Regions from separate parts of the Oceanobacillus longus genome, predicted to be linked through region 1. Evidence: riboswitches for the same ligand, from Rfam matches in the RefSeq annotation. Region 1 holds a riboswitch; each other region holds the start of a gene.
The links. Region 1 has a riboswitch for cobalamin ahead of ACFOUV_RS13665 (acyl-CoA thioesterase). Riboswitches for the same ligand answer to the same signal wherever they lie in the genome.

Region 1 (5,520 bases):
CATCCAAGAACAATCATTATTTCTAGTCATCACTTAGAAGAGATTGAGGATTTACTTGAAGATGTGCTGCTAATTGATCAAGGTAAAAAATATTTTCACCTTTCCATGGATGAATTGAAAGAATATGCAATTGGTTTGACGGGAAGAACGGAAATAGTCATGCAGTGGGCAGCAAATAAAGAGGTAATCCACACAAGAACAGTAGGGGTAGACACAACTTATTGTGTCATAAAAAATGATTTCTTCCAGCTAGATAAGGCGAAACAATTAGGTATGACTCTTTCACCCGTTTCTGCTAGTGATTTATGCGTGTATCTGACCAATAAATCGAAAGGGGGAATAGATGATGTCTTTAAATAGGATGGGTTTAGCTACGGTAGTGAAAAGGCAGTATCAGTATAAAATGAAAGCCTACGTTGGAGTTTTCAGTTCACTGATAGTGTTACAATGCTTGGCGATGCTCTTTTCATTAACCGGATCGGGATCCAGTGGTTATAGCTCGACGGGTTTTAGTATTGATATCACTATATATTCTGGGATTAATATCGTTATTTTTACGTTTCTTTGGGCATTTATTCATAGCATTATTATGACGACAAAAGCGGATTTGCAAAATGGATTTACTTTTGTTTCCAATCGTTTAAGCAATAACCTGTCAAATGCAGCATTTTTATTAACAGCAAGTATTATTGGTGGAATTACTACCATATTATCCGGGTTTTTGCTGCGTGTGATTGTATACTTCTTTATCGATACAGAGCACCTTCATGGAGAGGGATTTATCTATCAACCGATAGAAGTTATTTCGGGGATGGCAGCTATGGTATTCTATTTAATCCTTGCTTGCTCTGTTGGGTATTTACTTGGGACCATCACACAGTTACATCGAATGCTTCCTGTCATATTGCCAATTGCTATAATAGGTTTTTTAATCGTTACACAAGAGCAGTCAGGCTATATTTTTAAAATAGCAGAATTCTATTTCCAGGAAACTAGTTTTTTACTTTTTGTATTAAAAGTAATGATGACCTCGATTCTTTGCTTTGTAGGATCAATCTTGCTTTCAAATAGATTGGAGGTTAGGAAATGAATATGTTCATGCCTTTCATCATTTTATTGATTATTGCAACAGTTATTATTTACTCACTAAGATGGTTGAATAGACAAAGGTTTGCCAAAAAGGGCTATTGGCTGCTGGGAGGATACGTATTACTTTTATTGCTTTCCGTTGGAGTTTACTATTTAATTCCTGTTCCTCAGGAGGATTCAGAAGGGGAGCCGGAAGATATTCATACAGCAAAGTTACAAGGGGTAATCTATGATGGGATACCAATTGAATCGATTCGGCAATATTTGGATAAGGAGTGGGAATTTCCATCTAATCAGGAATCTATTCATATAGGTTATCAAGGGAACATAGATCATAGTATTCAAATTGCTGTAGAAAGGTCAGGAAATACAGATAGTATAGAAGCAAGCTTTTACCAAACACCGGTATATATAATGAATACAAAAATTACGGAATCTCTTCAACCTGTAAATGTAGAATTTTTTTCTGGAAATCTAATGGTGGAAACTCCTGAAAGTATGTATCTTGAGTTTTCCACTTATGCAAAAGAATTTCCTGTGAAACAGTTCACTGGCCAACTGAAAGATGACTGGTGGGACGATGTTGAAATAAGTGAACAGTTATTGTATCTGAAAGTTCCTGAAAACATAGAAATCAGTAGTGACTCGGATGTTTGGATAGAATATGTAAAGTGATTGGGGGAGCGTTCGAGACAATGAGCATTTAATATATTATGTTATACTAAATGAAATAAATATTTCGCTTTATGGTGACTTTGTATACAAAGTTGAATAGGGGAAGCTGGTGAAAATCCAGCGCGGTCCCGCCACTGTGAAAGAGGAGAATCCATCGAATTCCCTGTTTTAATAATGGGAAGGCAATGGGTTTGCTGATTCTGAGCCAGAAGACCTGCCATAAAAAAAGTAGCATTTAAATCCTACGGGAGATAGGAGGGTGCATGAACTAATCTAATTTCTGTGCATTTTTTTGCAATGATAATGATTAGTGTCATTCACAGACATCTTTCGTAAAAGAAGGTGTTTTTTTATTTGATGAAGGAGAAGATGCAGAATGGATAAGATAGCTATTAGCGAGACCAAAACAATTCAAACACGATTAGTTATGCCACCTGATACCAATCATTTAAATACGATTTTTGGTGGGAAAGTTCTTGCCTATATTGATGAAATTGCCGCTTTAACTGCCATGAAACATGCTAATAGTGCTGTTGTAACAGCTTCCATTGATTCAGTTGATTTTCTATCTTCCGCAAAAGTTGGAGATTCATTGTCCTTGGAGGCTTATGTTACATTTACGGGGACAAGCTCCATGGAAGTCCATGTCAAAGTAAGCGCCCATGACTTAATAAGAAATGAAAAGAAATTAACGACAGAATCATTTCTTACCATGGTTGCAGTAAATGAAAATGGAAAACCTGTTCCGGTCCCTGGGGTATTCGCGGAGAGTGAATTGGAGAAGGAGTTATATTCATCGGCACCGGCGAGAAAAGAGAATCGCCTACGACGTAATGCTTATAGGCAGAAACAGATTTAATGGCTAGGAGTTGTCCGACTAAACAATTTTACTGAAAACGGTTAGTATTTATACTAAATGGTTGGAGGGATTAACATGAATGAAAAAGTTGTGATTAACGACGTAACGATTGATGCTATAAACTTTCAAGAAGAAACAGTGGAAAGAGATGGAAGGGAATTAAAGAAAGTAAGATTTGATTTTAAAGTAACCGCAGAGGGTTATCATGACATCACCACGTTGCTGTATAAAAATGACTTCATGGTAAAGATGCCTGCTAAAAGCCTTGAATTCCCAGCTGTTATTCACCGTTACTCCACCTCTATTACTAATTTGTATGAAGCAGGGGCAGTTGGCGATTTTAAATTGGAATTGTTGGAGAAATCCTAAGATACACCTGTGACGGTCTTTTTCATGGGTTTTTTGGTATATACCATAAAATTCACTACACAATGATCCGATTACCCTTTTATTTAGAGAAGGAATCTCCATCTGAATAGAGAAATAAATAATAATGAAATTTCTAAGAGAGGTTGTTACATATGAATCCGTTTCTAATTGATTTTCCACAAGAATTTGAGACAGAGCGATTGTTGATTAGGGCTCCCAAATCCGGAGATGGGAAAGCAGCAAATCAAGCAATTAAGGCATCTATTAATGAGTTGAGACCATGGATGCCATTCGCCAGGAACGTACCAAGCGAAGAGGAAACAGAAATTAATATTCGTCAGGCTTATATCAAATTTCTATCAAGGGAAGATTTGAGGTTTCATGTATTCTTAAAAGAAACGGGTGAATTTATTGTTTCTTCGGGCCTTCATCGAATCGATTGGAATGTGAGAAAGTTTGAAATAGGTTACTGGGCAGATAGCCGCTATACGGGAAATGGTTATGTTACGGAGGCTGTTGCTGGTTTGACCGATTTTGCTTTTAAGAAACTGCGAGCAAATCGTATCGAAATTCGCTGTGATGCCAAAAATAGAAAAAGTCGCGCTGTGGCAGAAAGGTTAGAATTTAATTTGGAAGGAATTTTAATTAATGACGATATGTCTGCAGATGAAAGTGAGCTAAGGGACACTTGTATTTACGCGAAAATTAGTAAAAGATAGACCTGCTTTCCCTTTGGTCCTTAACATGCGATAATGACAAAAAAATAGGATTGGATGAAATGATGACACAAATAATTGAATTAAAGGTAAAACCGGATTTTATCGGTCACTATAAAAATAAATTTCCATTGATTAATAAGGATGCAGTTGTGAATAACGAGTCATTGTCGTTGGAAGGTACCCTTGTCCATCTTGTGGATGATAATGGTAACTTTCTTGGCAAAGGATATTATGGAAATCAAAATAAAGGAATTGGATGGGTACTTTCTTTTAATGAGGGGGAGAAAATCGATTCCGTCTTTTTTAAAAATAAAATTTTGACAGCAATTAATAAACGTCAATCGTATTATAAAGATGAAAATACAACTGCATTTCGTCTTTTTAATGGAGAAGGTGATGGTATTGGCGGACTGACAATTGATTATTTTAATGGTTATTATTTAATCAGTTGGTATAGCCAAGGGATTTTTTCTTTTAAGGAGAAGGTTATAAGTGTCTTAGATGAACTTGGTGATTACAAGGCTATATATGAGAAAAAACGCTTTGATACGAAAGGGCAATATATAGATGACGATGATTTTGTAAAGGGTGAGCGTGGTGAATTCCCACTACTTATTAAAGAAAATGGCATGAATTATGCCGTTTATTTAAACGACGGAGCAATGGTAGGTATTTTTCTCGATCAGCGAGAAGTACGCCAAGCACTTCGAGATAAGTATGCAAAAGGTAAACATGTGCTGAACACTTTCTCCTATACGGGAGCATTCTCTGTTGCTGCTGCGCTAGGTGGGGCAACCAAAACGACAAGTGTTGATCTTGCCAAACGCAGTAAAAGTAAAACAATCGAACAATTCAGTGTCAATGGAATTGACTTCGAGCAGCAGGACATCAAAGTCATGGATGTTTTTGATTATTTCAAATATGCGAAACGGAAAGAATTGAAATTCGATTTGGTTGTGTTAGACCCACCAAGCTTTGCACGTTCAAAAAAGCACACGTTCAGTACATCTAAAAATTATCCAGGATTGATAAAAGATACACTGGCGATTCTTGAGAAGGACGGTATCATCATCGCATCTACAAACAATGCATCGTTTGGAATGAAGAAATTTAAAGGTTTTATTGAGAAAGGTTTTAAAGATATGAGTATGAAATACAAAATTTTAGAGGAATTTTCGCTGCCAGCTGATTTTCAGGTGGATCGGAATTTTAATCAAGGAAATTACTTGAAGGTAGTTATTGTGCAAAAAGTAAATTAATGAAAAACCCGATTTGATTCAAAATTCTTATCGGGTTTTTTAGATGGTAAAAGACAGTTTCCATCTGTTAAAAAAAGATTAGGATATTTTCGCACAGTTGTTGTTTTATAAAACTCCCAGTTGAGATGAAATGCGAACTAGGATAAGTAACTTCGTCGACCGCTCTGGGAAATATACTTGCGGTTCGCGGGCGGCTGGTGAGCCCCTTCATGCTAGCGCATTTCAGTGTCTCACCTATGCCCGCGGAAAGCATCCGCCCGAAGCGATCCCGGACGGCGGCAAAAGCACAAATCCTGGAAATAAACCTAAAATTACTTCATAGATTATAGATTTTGTGCCTGAAACAACAATGCCTTTCGGTAGGACGAATAACCGCAGTCCCGATCATTAGAAAAGAGCTAAAGATTATTTTAATAAAAAGCACAAAAACCATTGTATATTTATTCTTTTTGTTGCATAATAATTCATACAAACAATTATTAAGGGAGCGTTCATATGATCACAAAAGGGAAGGAAATTAATTTTCAGCAACAAGAACTAAAAGGGCGAG
Region 2 (5,520 bases), on a different contig from region 1:
TTACGATTGGTTTCCCAATATTTACATTAGGTGGTTTAATTTTTGCTTCCATCTGGGCCCAAATTGCTTGGGGTCGTTTCTGGGGTTGGGATCCGAAAGAGGTTTGGGCACTGGTTACTTGGCTCTTTTACGCTGCTTTCCTACACTTGCGCTTATCAAGGGGATGGCACGGTGAAAGATCAGCTTGGCTAGCGGTAGCAGGATTCGGCATTATCATGTTCAACCTGATTGTTGTTAACCTAGTGCTTGCGGGTCTTCATTCATATGCTTAGACTTTTCATTACAGAACGGGGTATCCTAATGATGCCTCGTTTTTTATACATTTAACACAATATGGTTTATAATTTACTTTAGAGATTATTATAGGGGGAGCTAACATGGATTCGAATGCTAAGATTTTGGTTGTAGATGATGAAGAAAGAATTCGTAGACTTATTCGCATGTATCTTGAACGTGAGGATTATATCGTAGAAGAAGCAGAAAATGGAAAGGATGCCTTGGAAAAGGCTTTAAATACTGATTATAGTGTGATTATGTTGGATATTATGATGCCTGAAATGGACGGGATAGAAACTTGTCAGGAACTAAGGAAGGTAAAAGACACTCCTGTGATTATGCTGACTGCAAAAGGCGAAGAAGGAAACCGCGTGCAGGGTTTTGAAGTTGGGGCAGATGATTATATCGTAAAACCATTCAGTCCAAGGGAAGCAGTATTACGGGTGAAGGCCTTATTAAGAAGAGTATCTGCATCCTCTTTTAACGAAGTGGACACTTCTTCAAAAAACATCTTGGTCTTCCCACATATTACGATTGATGATGATGCGCATCGAGTTACTGCAGATGGAGAAGAAGTTAGTCTAACTCCTAAAGAGTATGAATTGCTTTGTTTTCTTGCCAAATCTCCCGATAAAGTATTTAACAGGGAGCACTTATTAAAGGAAGTTTGGCAATATGAATTTTTTGGTGATCTTCGCACAGTGGACACACATGTTAAACGACTGCGGGAAAAATTGAGTACCGTTTCCAAATCGGCAGCTAAAATGATTGTTACTGTTTGGGGAGTTGGTTATAAATTCGAAGTTGATGATGCATAATGTTTTGGAAAAGTGTAGTAGGTAAACTTTCATTAACTATTTTATTGCTGGTTGCTTTTGTATTATCTATTTTGTCTATATTTCTAATGCAATTCTTTGAAAATTTCCACATACAAGAAGCAGAAAATGAAATGATGCAAACGGCTACAAAAATTTCTTCATTGGTCGAAAGGGGGCAGGATAGAAATTTCATTGAGGAAATGACAGAGATGCTAAAAGATCCGACTAGCCGCATCGCAATTATTTATAGTGAAGAGGATACTTGGCTTTCTACCAGCAGCGATAATGATTTAGTTTCCGAGGGTGATGAATGGCTTGAATCCAGGGAAGAAGTAAATGAAGTAATCGAAAATCAAAGCAAACTTCAAAAGCAAATTAATCTTCCTGAACAAGATAAAGAGATTATTATCGTTGGATCTCCTACCGAAAATGGTGGGGCAATTTTTGTATTTCAATCGCTTGATATCATTAATCAAACCAAAGCAGAAACGACGAAACTAATTTTACTCAGTGCAGGTATTGCTATTATGCTTACTGCTTTTTTTGCAGTATTTCTATCCACTAGAATAACATCACCATTAATTAAGATGCGAGAAGCAGCCTACGATCTTACAAGAGGTGAATTTAATACAAAGGTTCCAGTATTGACGCATGATGAAATCGGAGAACTTGCTGTAGAGTTCAATCGAATGGGAAGACAGCTAAAGTTTCATATTAATGCTTTACGTCAGGAGAAGGAACAATTATCAAGTATCGTTAGTTCAATGGCAGATGGAGTAGTTACTCTCAATCGGAATGGAGACATTCTGGTCATAAATCCACCTGCCCAGAAATATATTGATGGATGGTATTTTGAGAATGATGTTGTAATGAATGAGAGTCGAAAACTTCCAACAGAACTACAAGAAGCTTTAAAAGAAGTAATCGATGGGGAACAAGCAGTTTTAAGAGAGATCAGTCTTCAAGGTAGAAATTTCGTAATGCTGATGACACCTTTATACGACCAGTCCTATGTAAGGGGTGCTGTAGCTGTCATTCGTGATATGACAGAAGAAAGACGGTTGGATAAATTACGAAAAGATTTTATAGCCAATGTTTCACATGAATTACGCACTCCAATATCCATGCTTCAAGGTTACAGTGAAGCGATTGTCGATGATATTGCCGATACAAAAGAGGAAAAAAATGAGCTGGCCAAAATTATACATGAAGAATCGTTACGAATGGGTCGACTCGTTAATGAACTACTTGACCTTGCACGTATGGAATCAGGCCAAATTCACTTAAACGTGGAAACGTTTGGTATTGAATCCTATATCAAACGAATTGTAAATAAATTTAAAGGTCTCGCTTCTGATAACGAGATTGATCTTACACTAACAATGAACACTGACTTTTCAAATACCAGTTTTGACCCTGACAGAATTGAACAAGTGTTTACAAATCTAATTGACAATGCGATTAGGCACACTTCGAAAGGCGGAACTGTCCGTGTTGCAGTCACAAACAAACCTAAGGAATTTTATGTGGAAGTGAACGATAGCGGGAGTGGTATCCCTGAAGAAGATTTACCGTTTATTTTTGAGCGATTCTATAAGGCTGATAAATCCAGAGTACGGAGTAAAGAGAAAAAAGGCACTGGACTTGGACTTGCCATTGCTAAGAATATAATTGATGCACATAAAGGGACTATTCAAGTAAAAAGTAAACTAAATCAAGGGACTACTTTCAGTTTCAAATTACCACAGAATCATGAAAATAGTTAAAGTTTTAAAGCTTTTCTATTTAATTTTCTTATGCTATGATAACTTTGTATTGGAATTGTATCGTATAATTGAATATTGTAATTGGTGTTTTATTAAAAGGGAATCCAGTGGAAGTCTGGAACTGTCCTCGCAACTGTAAATGATTACGAAATAAGCGATCCACTGTATGGTAATCCATATGGGAAGGGCTTAAAGTAGGTTTGAATCATAAGTCAGTAGACCTGCCAATTGACAATTTGTTTCAATGCTTCGAGGGTATAAGCGATTGAGACTTACAAATACATATGCATGCATGCTAGCAGCTATTATTTGTTTGTCTTTAATCCGCCTGAACTACTAAAGGCGGACTTTTTTTATACTTTTATAGAATACAGATTAATTTCCAGTAACATTAATGCAAAAAGGATGGGGAAACAATGAAAAAATGGATTTTGCAAGTAGCAGTAATCTTGATGACAGTAGGTTTATTGATTGGATGTTCATCTGAAGATAACACCGAACAAAATACTTCAGTAAGTACAAATGAAACTTCTGATTCCGAAGAGGTGGCTGAAGATTCTGTTCGAGTTACAATTTCTATAAATGAAGGGGAGGAATTCGTAAATGAGCAGGAGATCCCGATTGAAGAAGGCGATATACTGATGGATGTTATGGAAGAAAATTTCTACATTGAAACAGACTTTGATGGTGCATTTATTACATCAATTGAAAGAGTCGAAGCAAGTGATGAGGAACAAACCGCTTGGATGTTCTTCGTTAACGATGAGATGCCAACTGTAGGGGCTAACGAATACGAACTTTCTCCTGGTGATATAGTTGTATTTGATTTACAATCCTGGGAATAGACGATGAACACATATAAGATTACAATCATAGCCTTATTGGCTGCTATGGCAATTGCAGGAAGATATGTGTTCCAGTTTATTCCAAATGTTCAACCAGTAACTGCACTGATTATTATATGCGGCATTATACTCGGCCCTCTATCAGCAATACTCTTAGCGATTGTGACAACCTTTCTTTCCAACATGCTTATGGGGATGGGAATATGGACATTATGGCAAATTATTTCATGGTGTATCATTGGTGTTTTGAGCGGTTTATTGAGTAAAATATTTAAACGTGTACCTCTATTTATCACGGTGCTTTTTGCGGTATTCAGTGGATATCTGTATGGTTTTGTCATATCACTGACAAATTATCAAATAACTGGACAATTTTGGCCGTATTACATAGCAGGTCTTCCATTTGATACAAGTCATGCTATTGGCAATGCGGTGTTTATTATTCTCTTGTACCCGATTATGTCTCATTTATTTAGTAACTATGCTGTTAAGAGATTTACAATCAAGAATACCAACTGATTTGCAGTTGGTATTTTTTTTCTTTAGTTATCTACTAACTTTCACGCCAATAAAATAATTTCAAACAATAAACTTATAATATCTCTAATAATCTCCTTGATAACCTTGGTAAAATAAGGCTGTTTTCTAAAGGCTATTTTTTAATGTAAATTGCTTTATAAGCATCGCAGAGTAGAGATAAAATGCGAACTAACTTCTGGTTGGTATTCTAACATATGTGCTATTGCTGCCGTCCGGGATCGCTCTGGGCGGATGCGCATCCTTAGGGCACGGCCTCAGCCTCCTCGAGAAACCCACTCTGCGGGGTCTTCGGACACGTGCTTTTCCCGCAGGAGTCACCGCTCACCCGGACTGGTGAAGCTGTGTGATAAGATTTTTATAACAATCACTAATGCAGTTAATTGTTTGTAAGCTTAAAACCAGCTCTGGGAAATATACGAAGACTCCAGTGGGAGGAAAGGCATCGGTGAGACCCCGGAGTGCGCAGCACGAGGAGGGCTCACCAGCCGCCCACGGAAAGCGAAGTATAATTCCCAGAGCGGTCGCCGAAGCTTCTGCATACTGTTAGAATCAACTAGCAGTTACTTCGTAGTCTATATAAAATGCGGTGTTAAAAACAACAAGATGAACGAAAAGATCCTTGGAATCTCGATGTATCCAGACTGCTCAGTGCAAACAGTTAATCCAACGTCAACTTGAGCAGTGTATCTCCAGGCCACCTAATTCTACCAAGCATCTTTTCAATTTTACTCTGCAAAAGTTGAGTTACCCTTTATAATATAGATCAATGTATCATGGCTTACATACACTTACAGTAGGTTGCGCTTTTATTTTAAACGATATAGTATGATTGTAACCTTTTTGTATTAATAACGACTATATAGTTGAACGGAGGGTCTCTATGAAGGCCATTTTCGATAAGTTATATGATAACTATCATCAGGATCTGTTCCAGTACATTTTTTACATGGTGAAAAATAAAGAAACGACTGAAGATCTGATTCAGGAGGTATATATTAAAGTATTAAAGGCTTATCCAAACTTTAAAGGGGAGAGCAGTGAAAAAACATGGCTCTTTTCTATTGCAAGACATGTTACATATGACTATTTCCGTTCTTTGAAGAGAAAAAGAAACAGAATTATCGACCTTTTTGACTGGGCCGAAAAAGGTGAATCCATTCCCGATGAAGATGATTTACCTGAGGAAATAGCTATTAAAAATGAGCAGATGAAGCAAATCTATAAATATCTTGACAAATGCACAATCGATCAAAAAAGTGTGTTAATTCTAAGATA
Region 3 (5,520 bases), on a different contig from region 1:
TTCCGTGTATTAGATTTTCCTGATCTGACAGTTGATGGAAGCTTTGTTACAGGAGCAGCAGTAGCAGCTCTATCCATTGTAAATGGCGTCCCTCCAGTGCTTGCAACATTGTTTGCATTGCTTGCTGGATTTATTGCGGGATGTATAACTGGTTTATTACATACAAAAGGTAAAGTAAATGCACTGCTTGCAGGGATTTTGATGATGACTGCCCTCTATTCAATTAACCTCAGAATTTTGGGTCAGCCTACATTATCCATGCTTAATGAAACGACAGTATTTAAACAGTTGAATTCCATTTGGACGATGACTGGAATAGATAATGCGTTAAATGGGCTTCTTGCCGCTTTCGGATTAGATCGGTTCCCGAATACTTGGGGAATTGTATTGATTATGCTCATTGTTACCATTGCCATTAAGCTGATTACAGACTTTTATTTGAAAACGGAAGTAGGATTGGCGTTAAGAGCGATTGGGGACAATAAAAAGATGATCCGAAGTCTCTCAGCTAATACAGATAACCTAACGATTGTCGGTGTTGGATTGTCGAATGGACTTGTGGCACTTTCTGGTGCGTTAATCGGTCAGCTCGGGGGATTTGCCGACGTAAATATGGGTATCGGAATGATCGTCATTGGTCTTGCATCCGTTATTATCGGTGAAGCGCTCTTTGGTACAAAAACAATTGCTAGAGCAACACTGGCAGTCATCGGCGGAGCGATTATCTATCGTATGATTGTTACGCTTGCACTTCGAGTAGACTTTCTAGAGACAGGCGATATGAAATTGATCACGGCAATTATTGTTATTATTGCATTAGTTGGCCCAAGAATATTCCACGCGAGAAAAGAAAAGAAACGAAGACTTCTAAAACGTCAACAGCTTAGTGCTCAGTCAGGAGGGGAAAATCATGCTTAATATCGCTAATATTTCCGTAACTTTTAACGAAGGTACGCTGGATGAGAAAAAAGCATTAAACGGTATAAATTTGGAATTGCAACAAGGAGACTTTGTAACGGTAATCGGTAGTAATGGTGCAGGTAAATCAACATTGATGAACGTGATTTCCGGTAACATTCAGCCTGATGTTGGAGATGTTATCATTGACGGAAAACAGGTGGTTCATCTGCCTGAATACAAAAGATCTGCATTTATCGGAAGGGTTTTCCAGGACCCAATGGCAGGGACAGCACCATCCATGACAATTGAAGAAAATCTGGCGATGGCTTACTCACGTGACAAAAAAAGAAAATTAAAATCTGGAGTAACGAAGAAAAGAAAAGATTTATTTCGGGAACAGTTAAAAACATTGAACCTTGGATTGGAAGACCGTCTATCCGCCAAGGTCGGTTTGCTGTCGGGTGGTGAAAGACAGGCACTCTCGTTATTAATGGCAACATTTACCCAACCGAATATTCTCCTGCTTGATGAGCATACGGCAGCATTGGATCCATCCCGTGCGGAATTGATAACATCACTAACTGAAAAAGTAGTCCGCGAATCTGGCCTAACGACGTTAATGGTGACGCATAATATGCAACAGGCCTTGGACCTTGGAAACAGATTAATTATGATGGATAAAGGTCAAATTATATTTGAAGCAAAAGGAGAAGCCAAACAGGAACTTACCGTAAAAGATCTATTGAATGAGTTCCAGCGTATACGTGGGGAGCAATTTGAAGACGATCGGGTAGTTTTGGGGTAAAAAGATGATAAATAATTTTAAACGAAATACACACGCCGTTTGTTGAATGTGCGTGTGTATTTTTTATGTTACAGTTTCTATTAGACGGAACCTTAAGAAATCTATCAATCTAGAAATGAACGATAGAAAAAGATTGCATAAGTAATTTCATTATGCTACTCTTAACACTAGATATTGACTTATTTGGATTTTAAAATACTATATATTGTATATAAAGTAAAGGTGACATGACATCATGTCTTAAAAGGGAACTCGGTTAAATTCCGGGACTGTCCCCGCAACTGTAAGTGTGGATGAACGAGAATACCACTATATTGTTTGTTTAACGGCAGCAATATGGGAAGGACTCTAGTAAAACGATGCACAAGTCAGGAGACCTGCCTTTAACTTTGAGTTTCACTTCTCCGGGATGAGAGATTATGAAAGGATAGAAATACAAACTATTTCTGTCGTTTTATAGCCGTTCATCCATTGGGGAAGAACGGCTTTTTCATTGTACATATAGATATTAGGAGGTAGATATGATGATTACAGGAACCATTAACCAACAGGAAAAAGTTTTGCAGACGATTAACGAATCTACGAAAGGACTATCCGTAGAAGCAAACCAATTGATGGATAAGGCAATGAAAACAATCAATCAGGATACACCGGAAGAAAAAGCTATGGATATCCTTATAAAAATAGCCTTGGAAAACATCGATGAGTCGAACCCAGACTGGACGTTTGCGGCAGCAAGAATTTATTTGAAGGAGCTTTATCGTAAGGCAGCGGCCAATCGAAACTATAGCGAGGATTCACGCTATGGATCGCTGTATCATTTGATACAAATGTTAACCGATAAAGGGATATATGCACCAAACCTTTATTCCAAATACTCGAAAACAGAAATGGATTTTTTTGAGAGGCTAATTCAACCAGATCGAGATTATCTATTTAACTACTTAGGTATTTATACAATTGCAACGCGTTATCTGGCAACAGATCATAACAAGCAGATTTATGAACTTCCCCAGGAGCGCTGGATGATTATAGCGATGTATTTAATGCAGGATGAAGACTTATCAAAGCGCTCCAAGCTGGTGGAGGAAGCTTATTGGGCTTTGAGTAATCTTTATATGACAGTGGCAACGCCGACACTCACAAATGCAGGAAAGACACATGGACAGCTATCCAGCTGTTTTATTGATACGGTGGATGACAGCCTGCAATCCATCTATGACAGCAATACAGATATCGCCAAGCTCTCCAAAAACGGTGGGGGCATAGGTGTCTATATGGGGAAAATACGTGCCAGAGGGAGCTCTATTAAAGGATTTAAAGGCATGTCCAGTGGCGTAGTTCCGTGGATTAAGCAATTAAATAATACAGCGGTAAGTGTTGACCAACTTGGTACGAGAAAAGGTGCAATTGCCATCTATCTAGATGTTTGGCACAAAGATATCGAATCATTTCTGGACTTGAAGCTGAATAATGGGGACGATCGCATGCGCGCCCATGATATTTTCACAGGCGTCAGTTTACCGGATTATTTTATGGAAAAGGTCGATAAACGGGAAGACTGGTATTTATTCGATCCTCATGAAGTACGCCAAGTGATGGGCTTTTCGCTCGAGGATTTTTATGATGAGGAAAAAGGAAATGGCGAATGGCGGAGGAAGTATGAAGCTTGTATACAATCGGATACGCTCTCCAGGAAGAAGATAGCTGCCATAGATATTATGAAGCGGATTATGAAATCACAGCTTGAGTCAGGAACTCCGTTTATGTTTTATCGGGATGAAGTTAATAGGCAGAACAGCAATTCACATAACGGAATGATTTATTGTTCCAATTTATGTACTGAAATTACCCAGAATCAGTCCCCAACTCAATTTGTAGAGGAATTTCTTGAAAACGAAAATACCATTATTAAAAAGTATCAAGCAGGTGATTATGTTGTTTGTAATTTAAGCTCGATAAATCTCGGAAAAGCAGTTCCGGATAATGTGCTGGATCGTCTGATAAAAATTCAAGTACGCATGCTTGATAATGTGATTGATATCAACACATTGCCGATAAAGCAAGCAGAACTGACGAATAAAAAATACCGTGCAATCGGACTTGGTACATTCGGTTGGCACCATCTTCTTGCCCTTGAAAATATAAAATGGGAAACAGAAGAAGCAGTTAGTTATGCTGATGAACTGTATGAAAAGGTTGCCTTTCTAACGATAAAAAATAGTATGGAACTGAGTAAGGAAAAAGGGAGTTATCCAGCATTTGAAGGTAGTAAGTGGAGTACGGGTGCTTATTTTACGGAAAAGGGTTATCGAAGTGAAGCATGGGTCGCTCTTTGGGCAGAGGTTACCATGCATGGCATGCGTAACGGCTATTTAATGGCTGTGGCTCCTAACTCAACGACCGCAATGATTGCAGGTTCCACCGCAAGCATCGATCCGATTTTTAATGTATTTTACAATGAGGAGAAAAAGGACTTTAAGATTCCGGTAACAGCACCAGACTTAAATCATCATACGTACGATATTTACCGCCGTTCCGCTTATATTGTCGATCAGCGCTGGTCGATTAAGCAGAATGCTGTCAGACAGAAACATATTGACCAAAGTATATCATTTAACTTTTATGTTCCAAATACCATTCGGGCATCTGTTTTACTCGATCTTCATCTCCAGGCATGGCGGGAAGGGCTGAAGACCACGTATTATGTACGATCAACATCCAACGATGTCGAAGAATGTGAGTGGTGTCAAAGTTGAGGGCACTTATAGCATATATATCCTATAGTGGGAACACCAAAGAGGTCGCCGAGATCGTGGAAGGGAAATTAAAAGATGAAGGTATCACTGTGGATAACCATCGTATTGGAATCGATGCACCAATAAATCCTGAACGTTACGATTATATTTTTATCGGCACATTTACATGGGAAATGGGAAAAACACCAGTTGAAATAAAGGATTTTGTCCTTGAAATTGGGTATAAACCAAACAATATTGCGATATTTGGGACTGGGGACACTCAATTCGGTGGAGACGAGTTGTTTTGCAGAGCTGTGGATAAGTTGTGGAAATTTTATGAAAGTAAGTGGAGCGGTTTGAAAATTGAGCAGTCGCCAAGGGGAAGTCAGGAACAAAAAGTTAAATTATGGGTAGAAGGAGTGTTGTGCCATGCCAAGAGCTTTGCTTGAAAAGGCGAAAACATTGGAACCATTAAATCCAAACAAGTCAACCGCCCTATTTGGTGGGAAATCGAGTGGAATTCTCAACTGGAATGATATTGCTTATCCACATTGGCATAAAATGTATAAGCGATTAGTCGGAAATTATTGGCAGGCGGATGAGGTGAATATGTCCAGTGATGTAAAGCAATTTTCATCCTTGACTACTGAAGAACGCGAAGCATATCTCAAAATAATTGGCCTGTTATCCACATTGGATGCACCACAAACGAGAACTGCATTGTTGATATCTTTATATGCCACAGATCCTGCTGTCCAATCAATTATGGCAGTCATCGCGCAACAGGAAGCTGTGCATAATGAAAGTTATTCCTATGTGTTATCCTCCGTTGTTTCACTGGACGAACAAAATAAAGCATTCCAACTTGGGAGAACAGATGCAGTGTTGCTTAAGCGAAATGCCAACCTGGTGGAGCAATATAATAACTTTGTGGATAACCCAACAATGGAAAATATTTTAAAAACATTGGTATACACATCCTTATTGGAAGGAATGTTTTTTTATTCAGGGTTTGCTTTTTTCTATAATCTGGCACGGCAAAATAAAATGGTCGGTACATCGACAATGATCAGT

Region 2: linked by a shared signal. The riboswitch ahead of ACFOUV_RS03650 (DUF4430 domain-containing protein) and the one ahead of ACFOUV_RS13665 (acyl-CoA thioesterase) in region 1 are both predicted to bind cobalamin.
Region 3: linked by a shared signal. The riboswitch ahead of ACFOUV_RS06310 (ribonucleoside-diphosphate reductase subunit alpha) and the one ahead of ACFOUV_RS13665 (acyl-CoA thioesterase) in region 1 are both predicted to bind cobalamin.

The regions. Positions count from the first base shown of each region.
Region 1 covers NZ_JBHSAO010000010.1:71,173-76,692, reverse strand. The annotation lists gene ACFOUV_RS13680 (ATP-binding cassette domain-containing protein) at 1-360, shown strand, start outside; gene ACFOUV_RS13675 (hypothetical protein) at 344-1,090, shown strand; gene ACFOUV_RS13670 (hypothetical protein) at 1,087-1,764, shown strand; cobalamin riboswitch at 1,820-2,000, shown strand; gene ACFOUV_RS13665 (acyl-CoA thioesterase) at 2,141-2,623, shown strand; gene ACFOUV_RS13660 (DUF3219 family protein) at 2,699-2,992, shown strand; gene ACFOUV_RS13655 (GNAT family N-acetyltransferase) at 3,145-3,711, shown strand; gene ACFOUV_RS13650 (class I SAM-dependent rRNA methyltransferase) at 3,774-4,970, shown strand; gene argF (ornithine carbamoyltransferase) at 5,466-5,520, shown strand, end outside.
Region 2 covers NZ_JBHSAO010000001.1:705,190-710,709, forward strand. The annotation lists gene ccsB (c-type cytochrome biogenesis protein CcsB) at 1-272, shown strand, start outside; gene ACFOUV_RS03640 (response regulator transcription factor) at 378-1,094, shown strand; gene ACFOUV_RS03645 (ATP-binding protein) at 1,094-2,860, shown strand; cobalamin riboswitch at 2,926-3,103, shown strand; gene ACFOUV_RS03650 (DUF4430 domain-containing protein) at 3,277-3,705, shown strand; gene ACFOUV_RS03655 (ECF transporter S component) at 3,709-4,224, shown strand; gene sigX (RNA polymerase sigma factor SigX) at 5,126-5,520, shown strand, end outside.
Region 3 covers NZ_JBHSAO010000003.1:81,148-86,667, forward strand. The annotation lists gene ACFOUV_RS06300 (ABC transporter permease) at 1-918, shown strand, start outside; gene ACFOUV_RS06305 (ABC transporter ATP-binding protein) at 911-1,705, shown strand; cobalamin riboswitch at 1,909-2,104, shown strand; gene ACFOUV_RS06310 (ribonucleoside-diphosphate reductase subunit alpha) at 2,230-4,464, shown strand; gene ACFOUV_RS06315 (flavodoxin) at 4,449-4,895, shown strand; gene ACFOUV_RS06320 (ribonucleotide-diphosphate reductase subunit beta) at 4,876-5,520, shown strand, end outside.